One region of the Paenibacillus sp. FSL K6-1330 genome, then DNA from elsewhere that is predicted to be linked to it. Evidence: riboswitches for the same ligand, from Rfam matches in the RefSeq annotation. Region 1 holds a riboswitch; each other region holds the start of a gene.
What was found. Region 1 has a riboswitch for cyclic di-AMP ahead of ehuB (ectoine/hydroxyectoine ABC transporter substrate-binding protein EhuB). Riboswitches for the same ligand answer to the same signal wherever they lie in the genome.
Positions count from the first base shown of each region.

Region 2: another riboswitch for cyclic di-AMP. It lies ahead of NYE54_RS28815 (TrkH family potassium uptake protein); the one in region 1 lies ahead of ehuB (ectoine/hydroxyectoine ABC transporter substrate-binding protein EhuB).
Region 3: another riboswitch for cyclic di-AMP. It lies ahead of NYE54_RS20855 (C40 family peptidase); the one in region 1 lies ahead of ehuB (ectoine/hydroxyectoine ABC transporter substrate-binding protein EhuB).

Region 1 covers NZ_CP150269.1:6,598,013-6,602,878, reverse strand. Annotated here, with positions in the region: gene NYE54_RS30145 (flavin reductase family protein) at 1-35, shown strand, start outside; gene NYE54_RS30140 (SDR family NAD(P)-dependent oxidoreductase) at 223-966, shown strand; cyclic di-AMP (ydaO/yuaA leader) riboswitch at 1,358-1,503, shown strand; gene ehuB (ectoine/hydroxyectoine ABC transporter substrate-binding protein EhuB) at 1,875-2,708, shown strand; gene ehuC (ectoine/hydroxyectoine ABC transporter permease subunit EhuC) at 2,710-3,363, shown strand; gene ehuD (ectoine/hydroxyectoine ABC transporter permease subunit EhuD) at 3,366-4,028, shown strand; gene ehuA (ectoine/hydroxyectoine ABC transporter ATP-binding protein EhuA) at 4,042-4,866, shown strand, end outside.
Region 2 covers NZ_CP150269.1:6,305,430-6,310,295, forward strand. Annotated here, with positions in the region: gene NYE54_RS28805 (LysR family transcriptional regulator) at 1-906, shown strand, start outside; gene NYE54_RS28810 (TrkA family potassium uptake protein) at 943-1,617, opposite strand; gene NYE54_RS28815 (TrkH family potassium uptake protein) at 1,634-2,974, opposite strand; cyclic di-AMP (ydaO/yuaA leader) riboswitch at 3,039-3,183, opposite strand; gene NYE54_RS28820 (CPBP family intramembrane glutamic endopeptidase) at 3,475-4,866, shown strand, end outside.
Region 3 covers NZ_CP150269.1:4,623,453-4,628,318, reverse strand. Annotated here, with positions in the region: gene NYE54_RS20870 (copper homeostasis protein CutC) at 1-15, shown strand, start outside; gene NYE54_RS20865 (ROK family protein) at 51-1,004, shown strand; gene NYE54_RS20860 (hypothetical protein) at 1,398-1,925, opposite strand; cyclic di-AMP (ydaO/yuaA leader) riboswitch at 2,284-2,413, shown strand; gene NYE54_RS20855 (C40 family peptidase) at 2,417-2,893, shown strand; gene NYE54_RS20850 (stalk domain-containing protein) at 3,123-4,397, opposite strand; gene NYE54_RS20845 (2Fe-2S iron-sulfur cluster-binding protein) at 4,625-4,866, shown strand, end outside.

The DNA.
Region 1 (4,866 bases):
TGGGAGAGATGTTTACAATCGAGCGGCCTGTATAACAATGGACAGGCTGGATAAGGTTAGGATGCGGCGAATATTAAGTTGTGAGCGTCCATATGCCGTTATTCGATAGGATGTTGTTCATGAAAGAAACAGGGGCTTGTGGAATATCATGCCTGGAATATGTTAACTCTACATGAATATGGAATCGATATGATGAATTCACAATATAGGAGTGGTCGACAAATGAAATTTGAATCCAAGGTTGTCATTGTGACGGGAGGCGCCAGCGGGATCGGCGAAGCAGCAGTAAGGCTTTTTGTAGAAGAGGGAGCCAAGGTTGTTATTGCAGATTATTCGGACCGGGGACAGGCTGTTTCGGATGAATTAAGAGGCGCAGGCTTTGAAACGCTGTTCGTTAAGACGGATGTGACCCAAGAACAGGAAGTTGCAAATATGGTGAAGCAGACGGTTGAGCATTTTGGCCGTGTCGATGTATTGTTCGCCAATGCAGGCATTGCTCATGATGCCCCTGCTGATCAGTTGTCGATGGACAACTGGCAAAAGACGATTGATATTAATCTTACAGGGGTGTTCCTGTGTGATAAATATGTAATCCAACAGATGTTATCCCAAGGAACCGGAGGGGCGATCGTAAACTGCGGCTCGATCCATAGCCATGTCGGAAAAGCGGGTGTTACCGCTTATGCTTCCGCTAAGGGAGGCGTTAAGCTGTTAACCCAGTCGATGGGCGCGGATTATGCTCCAAAAGGGATCCGGGTCAATGCCGTATGCCCGGGATACATCGATACTCCGCTTATTAAGGGAAGAACGGAAGCGATCACCGAGCACCTGGTCGGCCTTCATCCGATGGGCCGCTTGGGACAGCCGGAAGAAGTAGCCAAAGCCGTGTTGTTCCTTGCCAGTGAAGATGCGTCCTTCATTACAGGCACAAGCTTACTGGTGGATGGCGGATATACAGCCGTATAATCCATGGACCAAAAATCCCGACACTTATCGGCGGTTAATATATGATGCTGGCACCAGCGCTCCCGTAACTAGAAGTAAATGAGTCATAATGGGTTTTTAATGGATAATCAAAAATTTTTTTTGGTTCAGATGGAGTTGTAGAAGCTTTCCACTGTTTTGGTCTAATTCATGGCATAAACTATCCATCACATGAACGAGTAAGGGAGGCATGGCAAACGCCTGCTATATAGCGAAAAATTGGTCTGGGATAAAATTCCTATGTTGTAGGTGGACAAGCTTGAATGAGGCATTTTTCTAGCTTGTCATACACCCCGGAAGAATGGCATTTCTGCGTGTGAATTTCCAGAAAAAGCGGTTTAAGGGGTTTGACTTTTCCTAAACTTCCCTTTATCATGGACACACGCTTAGTTTCCGGCATACATTTTCCGGAAAGCGGGGGAACCAGTTTCACCAGGGGCGAGTCACTTGGAATCATGAGTGTAGGGTACCATCTTACCCGAGTCCGTCAGCTAACCTCGTCAGCAGTGGATGGGTCTTGCATACATAATGGATGTTCATAACAAAGGCCCTTGATTCTCTTAGGGGCCTTTTCTCTATTTTTTGACCCCCTGCTGGCGGAGCTATGTCTAAATCCCCTGTTTGGTGGTCTTTTTGTATTCTGCTAAAGAGGAGGGGCAAGGCCTGCAAATGTTTAACCAATTGAATCAGTCGGATGGCATTGGGTTTAAGCGTGCAAGGAGATGGATGAATCATCTTCCCTGAAGCCCCGACCCGTGCAAGGTGTCTGAATGTCCTTATATCCAAGTTAACATATGCGTTAACAAGGGTAATTTCAACATGCCATTTTGTAAGGATTGCAAAGTCATAACGAAAGGTTGTGGAAGGTTTTGAAGAGAGTGCTTGTGCTGATGTTATCAGTGACTATGGTGGTATTGCTTGCGGCTTGCGGTGACAAAGGGAGTACACTGGATCGCGCCATGGAGCAAGGGTATATCACCGTAGGTTTTGCGAATGAGAAGCCTTATGCCTATAAAGAGGCCAACGGGGAGCTGACGGGAGAAGCCGTTGAGATTGCTCGGGTTATTCTGGAGCGGCTTGGCATCAAGGAAATGAGGGGAGAGCTGACGGAATTCGGTTCACTGGTTGCCGGACTGCAGGCCGAGCGGTTTGATCTAATCACCGCAGGCATGTTCATTAATCCGGACCGCTGCTCCGCCGTATTGTTTGCCAATCCGGAGTACAGCATCGGGGAAGCCATTGCGGTGAAGCAAGGGAATCCGATGGAACTCGGAAGTTATGAGGATATTGCTAATCATGACCAGGCTAAGGTCGCCGTCATGACAGGCGCGGTTGAAATCGGCTATATGGAGAAGTCCGGTATTCCTTCAGACCGGATCATACAGGTCCCCGACCAGGCCTCGGCTATTAGCGCCCTTCAGGCAGACCGGGTACAGGCGATTACCATGACGGGACCCTCTCTGCAGGCGATGCTGGATTCGGCTAGTGATGACAACATCGAACGTGTAACTGATTTCGAGCAGCCGGTCATCGATGGAGAAAGCGTTCGGGGTTATGGAGCTACGGCGTTCCGCCAAGCGGATACCGAGTTCCAGGAGGCTTATAATGCGGAGCTGCAAAAAATGAAGGAATCGGGCGAGCTGCTGGAAATTCTGCAGAAGTTCGGATTCACAGAAGAAGAGCTTCCGGGTGAAATGACGGCTGCTGCGCTTTGCGGGGAATAGTATGCCGAATTCGTGGATTGATTTTCTCCCTACGCTGCTAAAAGGGGCGGAGATCACGATTGTGGTAGCTTTCTTTTCAGCCATCCTTGCGGTCGTGATGTCCTTTGCAGCCGGGTTATGCCGACTGTCGAAGCTGTGGATCATTCGCACATTGACAGCCGTGTACGTGGAAGTCTTTCGGGGAACCTCCTTGCTGGTGCAGCTGTTTTGGTTGTATTTCGCTCTTCCGTTCATCGGCATCGAGCTGCCGAAAATGTTGGCGGCCATCCTTGCGATCGGGCTAAACTTCGGCGCATACGGCTCGGAGATCGTCCGAAGCGCTGTGCTGGCCGTTCCGAAAGGACAGTGGGAGGCCGCTTTAGCGCTTAATCTGAAGCCTTGGCAAAGGCTGTTGAATGTGATATTGCCTCAAGCTTCCTTGCGAATGCTTCCCCCTTTCGGGAATCAGCTTGTGGAACTCATCAAATCCACCTCATTGGTTTATTTCATCACCATGGCGGATTTGACGTATCAGGCGATGGTGCTCCGCAACAATTACATCTCCTGGACGACCGAGATTCTGGTACTGCTGCTCCTCATGTATTTTGTCATTGCTACGCTCGTATCGCTGGCAGTTCGACTGCTGGAGCGTAAATGGACAGCGGGGAGGTTATAGACATGTGGGACTGGAACTATGTGTGGGATATCCTGCCGCAGCTCTTGAGTGCGTTAAAGATGACGGTATGGGTGACGATCTGCGCTTTCGTGGTGGCATTAATCATCGGATTGCTGCTTGCCTTTGCGACGCGGAGCCGATTTAAGCTGTTGTCGCTTATAACCAAAGGAATCATTGAATTTATTCGCAATACACCGCTGCTGGTTCAGGTCTTCTTCCTGTATTACAGTCTGCCGCTCCTAACGGGAATTTCCATTCCGGCCTTCTATGCCGGGGTCATCGGTCTCGGGCTGCATTACAGCACCTATCTGTCCGAGGTGTACCGTTCCGGAATCGAGGGAGTGCCGAAGGGGCAATGGGAGGCTGCCACAGCACTGAATTACACGAAAGCTAAAACCTGGCGAAGTATTATCCTGCCGCAAGCGGTGCCGCCAATCATTCCGGTACTGGGCAATTATTTAATTGTCATGTTTAAAGAAACGCCGATTCTATGCGCCATCACGCTGGTGGAGATGATGCTGACGGCCAAAAATATCGTGTCGCAGTCGTTCCGTGCATTTGAGCCGTATACGCTGGTCGGGATTCTGTTCCTGATCATCAGTTATATCGCATCTTTGCTTGTGCAAAGGCTGGAAAAACGTTTGAATCTGCAGCGTGGAAAATAAAGGAGGGAGTCTATTGAATGCCGTTGTGATCGATGAGCAAGCGGAAGCTTCGAAGGTACCGCAGCAGGGGAACAATCCCGCTACGGGTACCAAGCCGATTGTGAAATATACGGGCGTGACCAAGTCGTTTGGTGATCTCCAGGTGCTTAAAGGCATCGATCTGGAGATGCAGCCTGGAGAAAAGGTGGCTGTGATCGGTCCAAGCGGATCGGGCAAAACGACAATGGGCCGGATGCTGATGACGCTGGAAGAACCCACCGAAGGAACCATCGAGGTTGATGGCGAGCTGCTCTGGCATATGGAAGAGAAAGGGAAGCTGGTTCGGGCCAGCGAAAAGCATTTGCACCGGATGCGATGCAACGTCGGCATGATCTTCCAGCATTTTAATCTGTTCCCGCACATGAATGTACTTCGCAATGTGACGGAGGCCCCGCGTAAGGTGCTGGGTTTATCCAAGGAAGAGGCGGAGGAGCGGGCCGTCTCCATGCTAAGCAAGGTCGGTTTGGCCGACAAGCTGAAGATGTATCCGTCCAATCTGTCCGGGGGGCAGAAGCAGCGGGTTGCCATCGCCAGAGCGCTGGTCATGCGGCCGAAGGTAATGGTGTTTGACGAGGTCACCTCGGCTCTTGATCCGGAGCTGGTCGGCGAGGTGCTGGAGGTCATTCGGGAAATCGCGGATGAAGGCGAAATGGCCATGATGCTGATTACGCATGAGATGGATTTTGCGAAGGAAATCGCGGATCGGGTCATATTCGGAGCCGATGGAAGGATCGTTGAGCAGGGCACGCCGGAGGAGATATTCGATAATCCCCAGAGCGAGCGACTGCAGAGCTTCCTG
Region 2 (4,866 bases), 290 kb from region 1:
CTGGACATGTTCGCCGTCGTTGTAGAGCAATCCAGCATAAACCAAGCCTCCAAGCTGCTTAACTTGTCACAGCCAGCCCTGTCCAGGAAAATAGCCAAGCTGGAGGACCAGCTCGGGCTGCAGCTGTTCAACCGCCGCGGCAAACGGCTGGAGCTTACCTCCATCGGACAGATTGTGTACACCTTTGCCCTGGAGCAGCGCCAGCAGCAGATCAAATTCATGCAGACGTTGGCCCATTACCGGGAGGGGGATCAGATCTCGATCAACCTGGGGGCCAGCCTAACCACACTGCAGACCACCTTGCCCCCGCTCGTTAACGCATTCATGGAGCGTCATCCCGCGGCCGAAATCAAGCTGATCACCGGCAAGACCCATGAGATCGTTTCTTATGTAAGAGATAAACGGGTCGATGTCGGCATTGTCGCCTCCTCCATCAACCAGCCCGGCTTAAACTGTATTCCGCTGTTTGATGACCATCTGGAGCTTGTCATCCCGTCTTCACACCCGCTGGCGGAGATCGAGGATGTCGGCATCGAGCAGCTTCAAGGCTTGCCGATGATCATTTTCTCAACCGGCACCTGGTACCGCAAGTTGACGGATGACCTGTTCCACCGCTGGGGCATTATGCCGGATATTCGGATGGAGATCGATTCCTTCGAAGCGATCGTCAGGCTCATCCCGACCTGCAAGGCAGCCGCTCTTCTGCCCAAATCCTATCTGAGACCGCAGCTGTTGTCCGATAACGGGCTTGTCGACATTCATATTCCGGCACTCATTGAAACCCGGCGAACAACTTCGCTGATCTACGGCCAAGCCTCGGAGCTGAGCAAGGCAGCCAGCCGCTGGATTGACGAAACGGAAATCCTGTTCCGTAAGCTGGAGGAGGATAAAACGAAGAAAACCTGACGGTATATAGGGTCGTCAGGTTTTTTTCTTCTTTATTTATTTTTCGAGCATATTCACGACCTCAGACTCAAAGAGATCCACATTATCATTGGAGCCGATAACGACCATAATGTCGCCGGAGTTCACCACATCCATGGCTGTTGGCGCTACGATGATGCCGGATTGTTTATTCAGGGCCACCACGCTGACACCGTAGCGAACCCTCGTATTGAGCTCGCTAAGCGTTTTTCCGTCCATGCAGTCCGTGACCGTCATCTCCACAATCAGATAGTCCTTGGATAATTCGATATAGTCGAGCAGGTTGGGCGTGACAAGTTGGTGAGCTACCCGGATCCCCATATCCCTTTCCGGAAAGATCACCCGGTCCACGCCCAGCTTCTCCAGCGCCCGGCCGTGCAGCACTGAAATCGCCTTAGCAACGACCATGGCGACACCAAGCTCTTTTAACAAGATGGCGGATAAGATGCTCATCTGAATATCGTTCCCGATCGCCACAATCCCGCAGTCGAAGTTACGGATACCGAGCGATTTAAGCACCTCTTCGTCCGTAGCATCCGCCACCACCGTGTGCGTCAGCAGTTCGCTCATATCCTCGACAACCTCTTCACTGCGGTCGATGCCGAGCACCTCATATCCCTGTTCCATCAGTTCAAGCGCCAGGCTGGCGCCAAATCGTCCCAAACCGATGATTGCAAATTGCTTTGGTTTCATGTCTCTCCTGTACTCCTTATCCAATAATCATTTTGCCTTCCGGATGACGATATAATTCTTTACCCTTTTTTGGCCCCAGTGCATAAGCAAGCGTCAAAGGCCCCAATCGCCCTGCAAACATCGTAATACTGATCAAAATCTTCCCGAATCCCGTCAGTTCAGGCGTTAAACCCATGGAGAGACCCACCGTACCGAAGGCGGATGTCGTTTCGAATAGGATCTCCAGGAAGCTCCCTTCCTCTGTCGTTGACAGAATCATCGATACGATTAGAACGAGCAGCAGTGCCAATAATGCAATGGTCAGTGCCTTGAGCACCCGCTCCTGGGCCAGGCGATAACGGAACATGACGATGTCTTCACGCCCGCGCATCATGGCGATAACCGCCCCCACCATAATGGTGAAGGTTGTTGTTTTGATACCGCCACCGGTTGACCCTGGGGATGCTCCGATAAACATCAGAATCACGATAAAAAATTGCGTGGCCTGTCGAAGCCCCGTAATATCTATAGTATTCGCGCCAGCTGTACGCGGCGTTACGGACTGGAATAACGCACCGAAGAATTTTCCGCCCCAATTCAGAGAGCCGAGCGTCCTCGGATTGGTGAATTCAAATATAAGAATGACGATAAATCCAACCAGCAGCAAGGTAGCCGTCATGGTGAGCACCACTTTGGAGTGCAAGGAAAGTCTCCGCTGTTTTCGGAAATCAATCAGATCGGATAATACGATAAAACCAATCCCACCTGAGACAATCAAAAACATCACGACTATGTTGACTACAGGATCGTAGACATACCCGGTCAAACTCCGAAAATCACCAAACAAATCAAAACCGGCGTTGTTAAACATCGTGACTGCATGAAAAACGCCATAATAAATCGCCTGGCCGATCGGCATATCAAACGCCCAGCGGATCGATAGAATGATGGCACCACAGGCCTCGATGATGAGGGAGTACAACAACACTCTGCGAATCAGCCTTACGATTCCTTCCATCGAGGACTGATTCATCGCTTCTTGCAGAATGAGGCGATCCTTGAGCGAGATGCGTCTTTTCAGAGCCAAGGCAAATAAAGTAGCCATCGTCATGAATCCGAGCCCGCCGATCTGAATCAGCAGCATAATCACGACTTCTCCGAAGGAACTGAATGTCGTTCCTGTATCCACCACAACCAGACCCGTTACACATGTTGCCGATGTCGAAGTGAACAAGGCATCGATAAATTCAAGCGGTTCACCTGTACTTGTGGAAATCGGCAGCATTAACAGCGCCGTCCCGATGAAGATAATAGCCGCAAAACCAAGCACGAGAATCTGCGGCGGAGACAACCTGAGCCAGTTAAATTTAGAGTTCAATCGGTCACCTTCTTAAAAAAAATCAAGAAAAAAGACACTGGAAAACGCAGTGCCCTTTACGGTCTGGTTCCTGTGCTGCAGCCTACGAGGTTAGCTGACGGATTCGGGCATTTCCACAGGTCGCCCTATTCATTATTCTAGGAATAATGAAATTCACCCCAATTACATGGTTCCCCCATTTTCAGTACGAAATTCGGCTGGAATATTCGGTTCCTTGAAGCATGATGTGATTATAACGCAATCTGGTACGTAACCCAATGCCGTTTTTCACCCAAAAAATCTTTAAAAGAGCGCGAATTGGGCATATTCAAGAATACAAGCATAGGGTTCTCTAACGTTTTCGAAACCTTTCATTCATTTTCATCGATTTGTTTCATTATTCCGGATATTGGGATAAGCTGCTTATGACTTTCATAACTATGTTATATTGACTCTATGCGTACTTAATCAGGCATATCGAATACCAGTGGGAGTATCAACTTTCCTAGAGGAGGAATTTCATGAATCGTGCAAGAGAGCCCTTGAAGCTGAAGCCCAATCTCAAACAGCTCATCGCGCCTGCCGCAGTCGGCCTGATTCTGTTCCTATTATTTCAGGTGTTTCCGTCGACGAATCCGGATTCTACCGAGATGGCATCTCCGAATATCATATCCAAGGAGCAGGCTCGGCAAGCGGCTTCAAGCTTTGCTCAGGAGCATTTGCAGTTTACGGCTGCAAAAACGGATGACACATTGGTTACATATCAATCCAAATCGGAACTTTACGGATATCTGGCGAAGGAAAAGAAACTTTCGGAATACAACAAAACCTATGAAGCCAAATATCCCTATGACGTATACCGCGTTCGCTTCAGCGAACCGGGAGGGGATGCCCTCAATGTGGACGTGCACATGCAAAATTCAGGCATCGTCGGCTTCTCGTACGATTACGCCCGCTCCAGCTATGACCGGATTGAGCTGAACAAGGGCGATGTACAAAGGCAGATGCTGCTTGTCGTCGAGGACGGCATGTCATTAGCCGAGAAGCAAGCGCTCGCGGAGCCTTGGCTCCAGCGAGCGGGCTATGACCTGTCGCGCCTTGAGCTGGTTACGCGGGAAGGGGAACCCCGGCTTCGATATGTGGACCCGGAATCCAAGATTGGCGATTCCCGATTGGAGCACCGTTTCACCTTCGAACATGGGAAATTACGCTCCTATGAGCCATCCTTCTCAGTCCCGTCCGCCCATTCCGCCTATGTCAACAAGCAGACTCAGGATGCAACGCTGCTGACACTCGCAGGGTATGGCCTGTTCACCCTCATCCTTGGCATTCTTGCCATTGTGTACAGCGTAAAGACCAGAGCCTATACGTCGTTTAAGCGCGGCCTGTTCCTAGCGGTGCTGCTGTTTATCATTCAGATGCTAAATACGTATAATCTGATTCCCGTTTTCAAATCCGAGGGGATGTCGCAAACTGGTATATTCGGGATGATGATTTTCTATGCGGTCTATTCGCTCATATTCTCCGCCCTGCTCTATTTCTCCCTTGTCGGGGGCAACGGACTATGGCAAAAAGAAGACGGGCTCAATCCATGGCCGCGCGCCAAAGAACCCGGATACGGTCATTATGTACTGGACAGCATGAAGCTGGGATATATGTGGGCTTTCATCCTGCTTGGGGTCCAATCCATTATCTTTATCGTTCTGGGCCTAACCTTAAATACATGGTCCACCACGGATGCCACACAGTCGCCTTACAACATGCTCTATCCTTGGCTGTTTCCGCTGATGGCCTGGCTGGCCGGCATATCCGAAGAGGCCGTCTATCGACTGTTCGGAATCAAAATGGTGAAAAAGATCGTCCGCAATACGTTCGTTGCCAGTTTGATTACCTCGCTCATCTGGGCGCTCGGG
Region 3 (4,866 bases), 2.0 Mb from region 1:
AGCATACATCAATAGAAGTAGCAAACCTATCGGAAACAGGTGAACAAAAATTGCAAACCGTATGGAATAAACAGCAAGAATTTGTGGTTGGCGTTGACCTTGGGGGTACGAAGATCGCGGCAGCGCTCTTTGATTCCGAAGGACAGCTGCTGAACCGGGAGCAAATGGAGACAGCGGGTGCGCGTACGGCTGAAGAAGTGGTCGCGAGAATTACGAACATGATCCGCAGCGTGTCGGACGGCCACCCTCTTCGAGGCGTAGGGATGGCTTCACCCGGAACAGTTAACAGTAGGGAGGGGATTGTCATTCATGGTACGAATCTGCCGGAATGGACGAATGTCCCCCTCAAAGCCTGGATGGAACGTGATCTTTATACGGAAGTACAGGTGCTGAATGACGCGAATGCAGCCGCATGGGGAGAGTATGTAAGAGGTGCCGGAAGAGGGTCGACGAACATGGTGTACGTGACGCTAAGCACCGGTATCGGCTCAGGGATCGTGCTGGATGGGAAGCTGTTCCTGGGCAGCAGTTCATTTGCTGGGGAACTGGGACATCATATCATTGATCCCAGCGGTCCGCAGTGCAATTGCGGGAGCCACGGCTGCTGGGAGGTATTTGCTTCAGGAACGGCCATCGGCCAGGCAGCATCCCAGCGGATGCTCACCCAGCCCAGCGTAATTTCTGAACTGGCCGCAGCCGAGGTGGGAGTGAACGCTAAACATGTATTCGAGGCTAAACGTCTTTATGACCCCGTCGCAGTGGAGGTCATCGATCGTGCTATTTATTACATGGCGCTTGGTCTGGTTAACGTCATTCACAGTTTTAACCCCGATCGCATCGTGATTGGAGGGGGAGTAAGCAGAGCAGGCGATCTTTTATTCCCGCAGCTGCGGGAAATGACAGATAAGCTGGTCATGCCATCCTATTTAGGCACGTACGAGATCGTTCCTGCAGGACTTCGGGACGATGTTGGTCTGGTTGGAGCTGCGGCCTTGTTCCAGTAGCATAGGTGTAAAGAGAACGTTACGGATAGGATAAAGGATGGAATAGAGGTTAGATAAGCGTTCGGATCGGCGACTTAGTTTCATTTTAACCGAGCTTAAGCGAATTAGACAAAAGCCGCCCTTCAGGGGGCGGCTTTCCAATTATTCATAGAGAGCGGGAAACGGAGCGATCATTTTTTTCGTTATAAGTCCGTAACATGTGACAAGTGATAGGCGTGAACCGTAAGCCGTCATCCGTTTTCACTGGAGGCGAGTTTTTGGTTTCCTGGTTAGGTTTGTTTGTATCCGACAAACAATAAGCGGTTGCTCACACTTTCCCGCGATGCCGGCGGAAACCGCCGGCTCCAAACCCGCACGTGGGGTGACCTGCAGGCTTGGAGCCGGCGGCTGCCGCTATTCCATGTACTTGGATGCGTCAAACGTAATCATGGACGTATGATTGGCATGTTCAATCAGTGAAGAGAGCTTGGTTACTTCGCGTTCCTTCTTCCGCGCTTGCGCCTGATAAGCTTCCGGATCATATAAAGCGACGTTGAACAGCGTTACGGCACCATCTCCGCTGCCACGGCTGCTCTGCCGCTCCAGCTTCTTACGGGAGCCGAGATGAGCAAGTTGTCCGATATCGCTGCGGATCTGTTTGGCCAGCTCGATCGCTTCCATGATGGTCATGTCGGCGCCGTTCCAGCTAATGGTTTGCGTTGTATTGGAGATTGCCATCAGCAAATCCAGCTTTCTGTAATCCGCGGCGGCGGCTTCGATTTCTTCCGTAATGGCATCCACACTGCGTGCAGGATATTCCGCCGTTTCCCCTTTTTCAATGATTGTGCTGCTGTTGTTTAAGCGTTCCGACATCAATTGATTCATGAGACGGTTGATTGCTGCCCGGACTGCCAAAGCTTCAGCCATCGTGATTTGACTCATAGGGCGCTCCGGTTTGATGCTATCCGCTCTGTTGTCCGTCCGTTTCCGGAATGAATAGGTAGGGTAGAAACGGACTCCCAAAGGATCGGCTATCCTCAAACCTCCGCTGGGTGGGTAAAACTCCCAAGTTCAAAAGATAAAAGATTAACAGCTTAAGAGAACAGAATAAGAGAGTAACAAGCAGTTCGAGAAGGAAAGCAGAGTTACATAATTGTCATGACTGTGTGAGATGGTTAAAAAATAGTCGGACGAAATTAACCATCTTTACGACAGCTCCAAACATAAAACGATAGATTTTTAGGATATGATTGACAGCATCCTTGCTTGTATACTATATTAAGAGAAGGTTACAAAACGTTAATGAATTTTGCCGAATTTCGTTTGGAAAACGGGGGAACCGTCTTGGGTGAATTACTCTTGTATAGAGAGTATAGGGAACCTTCAACCGAACCCTTAGCTAACTCCGTAGGCATCGAAGGAGAGAACATATTTTGAAGAAGTTTGTCATCACTTTGCTAGGGTCTGCAATTATTTTTTCTTCTGGTGCCGTATCAGCATTTGCTGATCAACAACCGAATTTTCAGTATCAAGTGAAGCAATTGGTAGGAACGCCATACAAATGGGGCGGAACGACCACTAGCGGGTTTGATTGCTCCGGATTTATTCTGTACATGTTTAGAAATTTCGATATGGATCTTCCACGCACTTCCCAAAGCCAGGCTCAAGCCGGTGAACATGTAGATCGCGAAGATCTGCGGGTTGGAGATTTGGTATTCTTCAATACAAGCGGCAGCGGAATTTCTCATGCAGGCGTTTACATTGGTGACGGACAATTTGCGCATGCTTCCAGCAGCAAGGGAGTCAGAATCAGCAAGCTTAGCGATTCATATTACGAGCCACGTTATGTCACGGCACGTCGTGTGTTGAGTCAAGAAAATTATGCGAGGCTGGTAGGAAGCGCAAGCTAATTGGATTACATTGCAGTTTAGGGTTCAATACATAACCAGAAAGCCTGACAAAGGGTTGTCCTTGTCAGGCTTTCTTTTTTTTAGATATCAGAAAGTATAAACTTCGAAGCTTGTGACTTCCTGATATCGCAAGAAAAACGTCTACTAACTGCGGTCTGTCATCTGTGAAAGTAGCGTCGATAGAAGTTTTTCTTACTATAAGTTTGTCAATCCCACAGGGGTTGTTCGGTTACTCCTTAACAACAGAGGCATTCACAGCTGCTTCCATCCCGTTATTATAGAGACGGAACAAGCCAAGACGCCAGAAAGCAGCGCCTTTCAGATCATAGCGTTTGGCCAAACCGAGCTTATCGTCCACGGAAGTGGCTGTTTCGCTGCTTAAGCTGATGCCAAGCAAAAGCTTCTGCTTCGGGACACCTGCTTGGAGTGCCAACTGGATCGCTTGGTCCACCAGACTGTTTGGTTCGGGAACCTGAGATTTGGTTCCGACCGGATTGTACTGATAAGCCATAACGATGAGATCATCGGCGATGGAAGCAAGCGTTTTGTAATCATAGCCTTTATAGGCGCTGTTCAATGGCGGCACCGCTAAGGACAGAGCAATGTCATGCGGCAATGCTGCCTTTAATTGCTTGACATAATCATTGAGCAGCTTCTGCTGGTTTACGACATCCAGTTTAAAACCGAGCCCTTCAAAATCAAGTACGACGCCGCCGAAGCCGTTCTCCGTTACCGCGGCTGTGATGCCTTCAATGGACTTTTGGCGCAGGCTGCTATCGCTCAGTACTTTGGTTAATTCGCCGTTTCCATCCAAGGCGTAGACCATGAGGTATGGTTTAATCTTCTGGTCCGCAGCATCTGCTACCATCGATTGCGGCGTAACGTCACCGGCCGCAGCGGGCAGGCGGTACTCGTCGCCTTGAAGCGTGAACTGACCCTCACGATCGATGCGGCTCCATCCAAAGGCGACTGAATTCATAGATGCAACAAGATCCCGTTCTTGGAAAGATTGCAATGCATAGAAGGCTCTCAAATGCATCTCGCGCTGCGGCGATACAAGGGAGACCGTGCGAGTTGCCTGATTCCAGCCCACATCGACACCGAATTGGCTGCTGAACGAGCTAAGCGGGATCAGTACACGGCCTTCCCGTTGAACCGGCGGGGCCGCAAGCTTCACTTGTTTTCCATTGACCGTTGCTGTCGTGCTTCCCACCTGAAGTAACACTTCAGTCGATTGGCCTTTCACACTGCCGATGGCCTTTACGGTTTGCGTCTTGCTATTCCAAGTGATTTGAATGCCCAGCGCTTCACCGACCGTCCGGAATGGAACGTAGGTGACCCCTTTGTCTACCCGCGGAGCCGCATCGAAGGTTAGCGTAACATCATCCAGCTTTACCGATATGGCAGGCTCAGCATATACCTGACCAACATGGGGTGCGGTGCCGAGCAAGGATAAGGCAAGAACGGCAGCGACAGCTGTTTTTCCTATTTGTTTATGCAGCATGCTTTGGTATTTCCTCCGATCCATTAAATAATAGAATGATTTCATAGAATATGGAATTAGGTCTAGCATACGCTAGTATAGCAAAATTTTCATAGAGTTCCAATTCCATGATGTCAATGTCATAGAATAGATAAGAGTAAGCATGTTGATTTTTTAAACTTTCCGGTATAATAAATGAAGGATTTTATACATAACCTGATGATTACATGCATAGGGGGATAACGCGCGTGTTTAAATTCTGGAAAAACAAAAAGGGTAGGAATAGCGAAGCCAACAACTCGTCCATCCCGGAAGAGATGATCGAAGCCGTACCGGATCGGATCATTGAACTAACAGGTCGCGAGGTTCGCCGCAGTGTGGCGCCTGTTCTTGGCATGACAGTGCTTGATCTGGCCGAACGGAATGACGTGGACTGGAACTCTTTTTGCAAAAGAGGAACTTGTGCGCGCTGCCGCTGCATGGTGGCGGA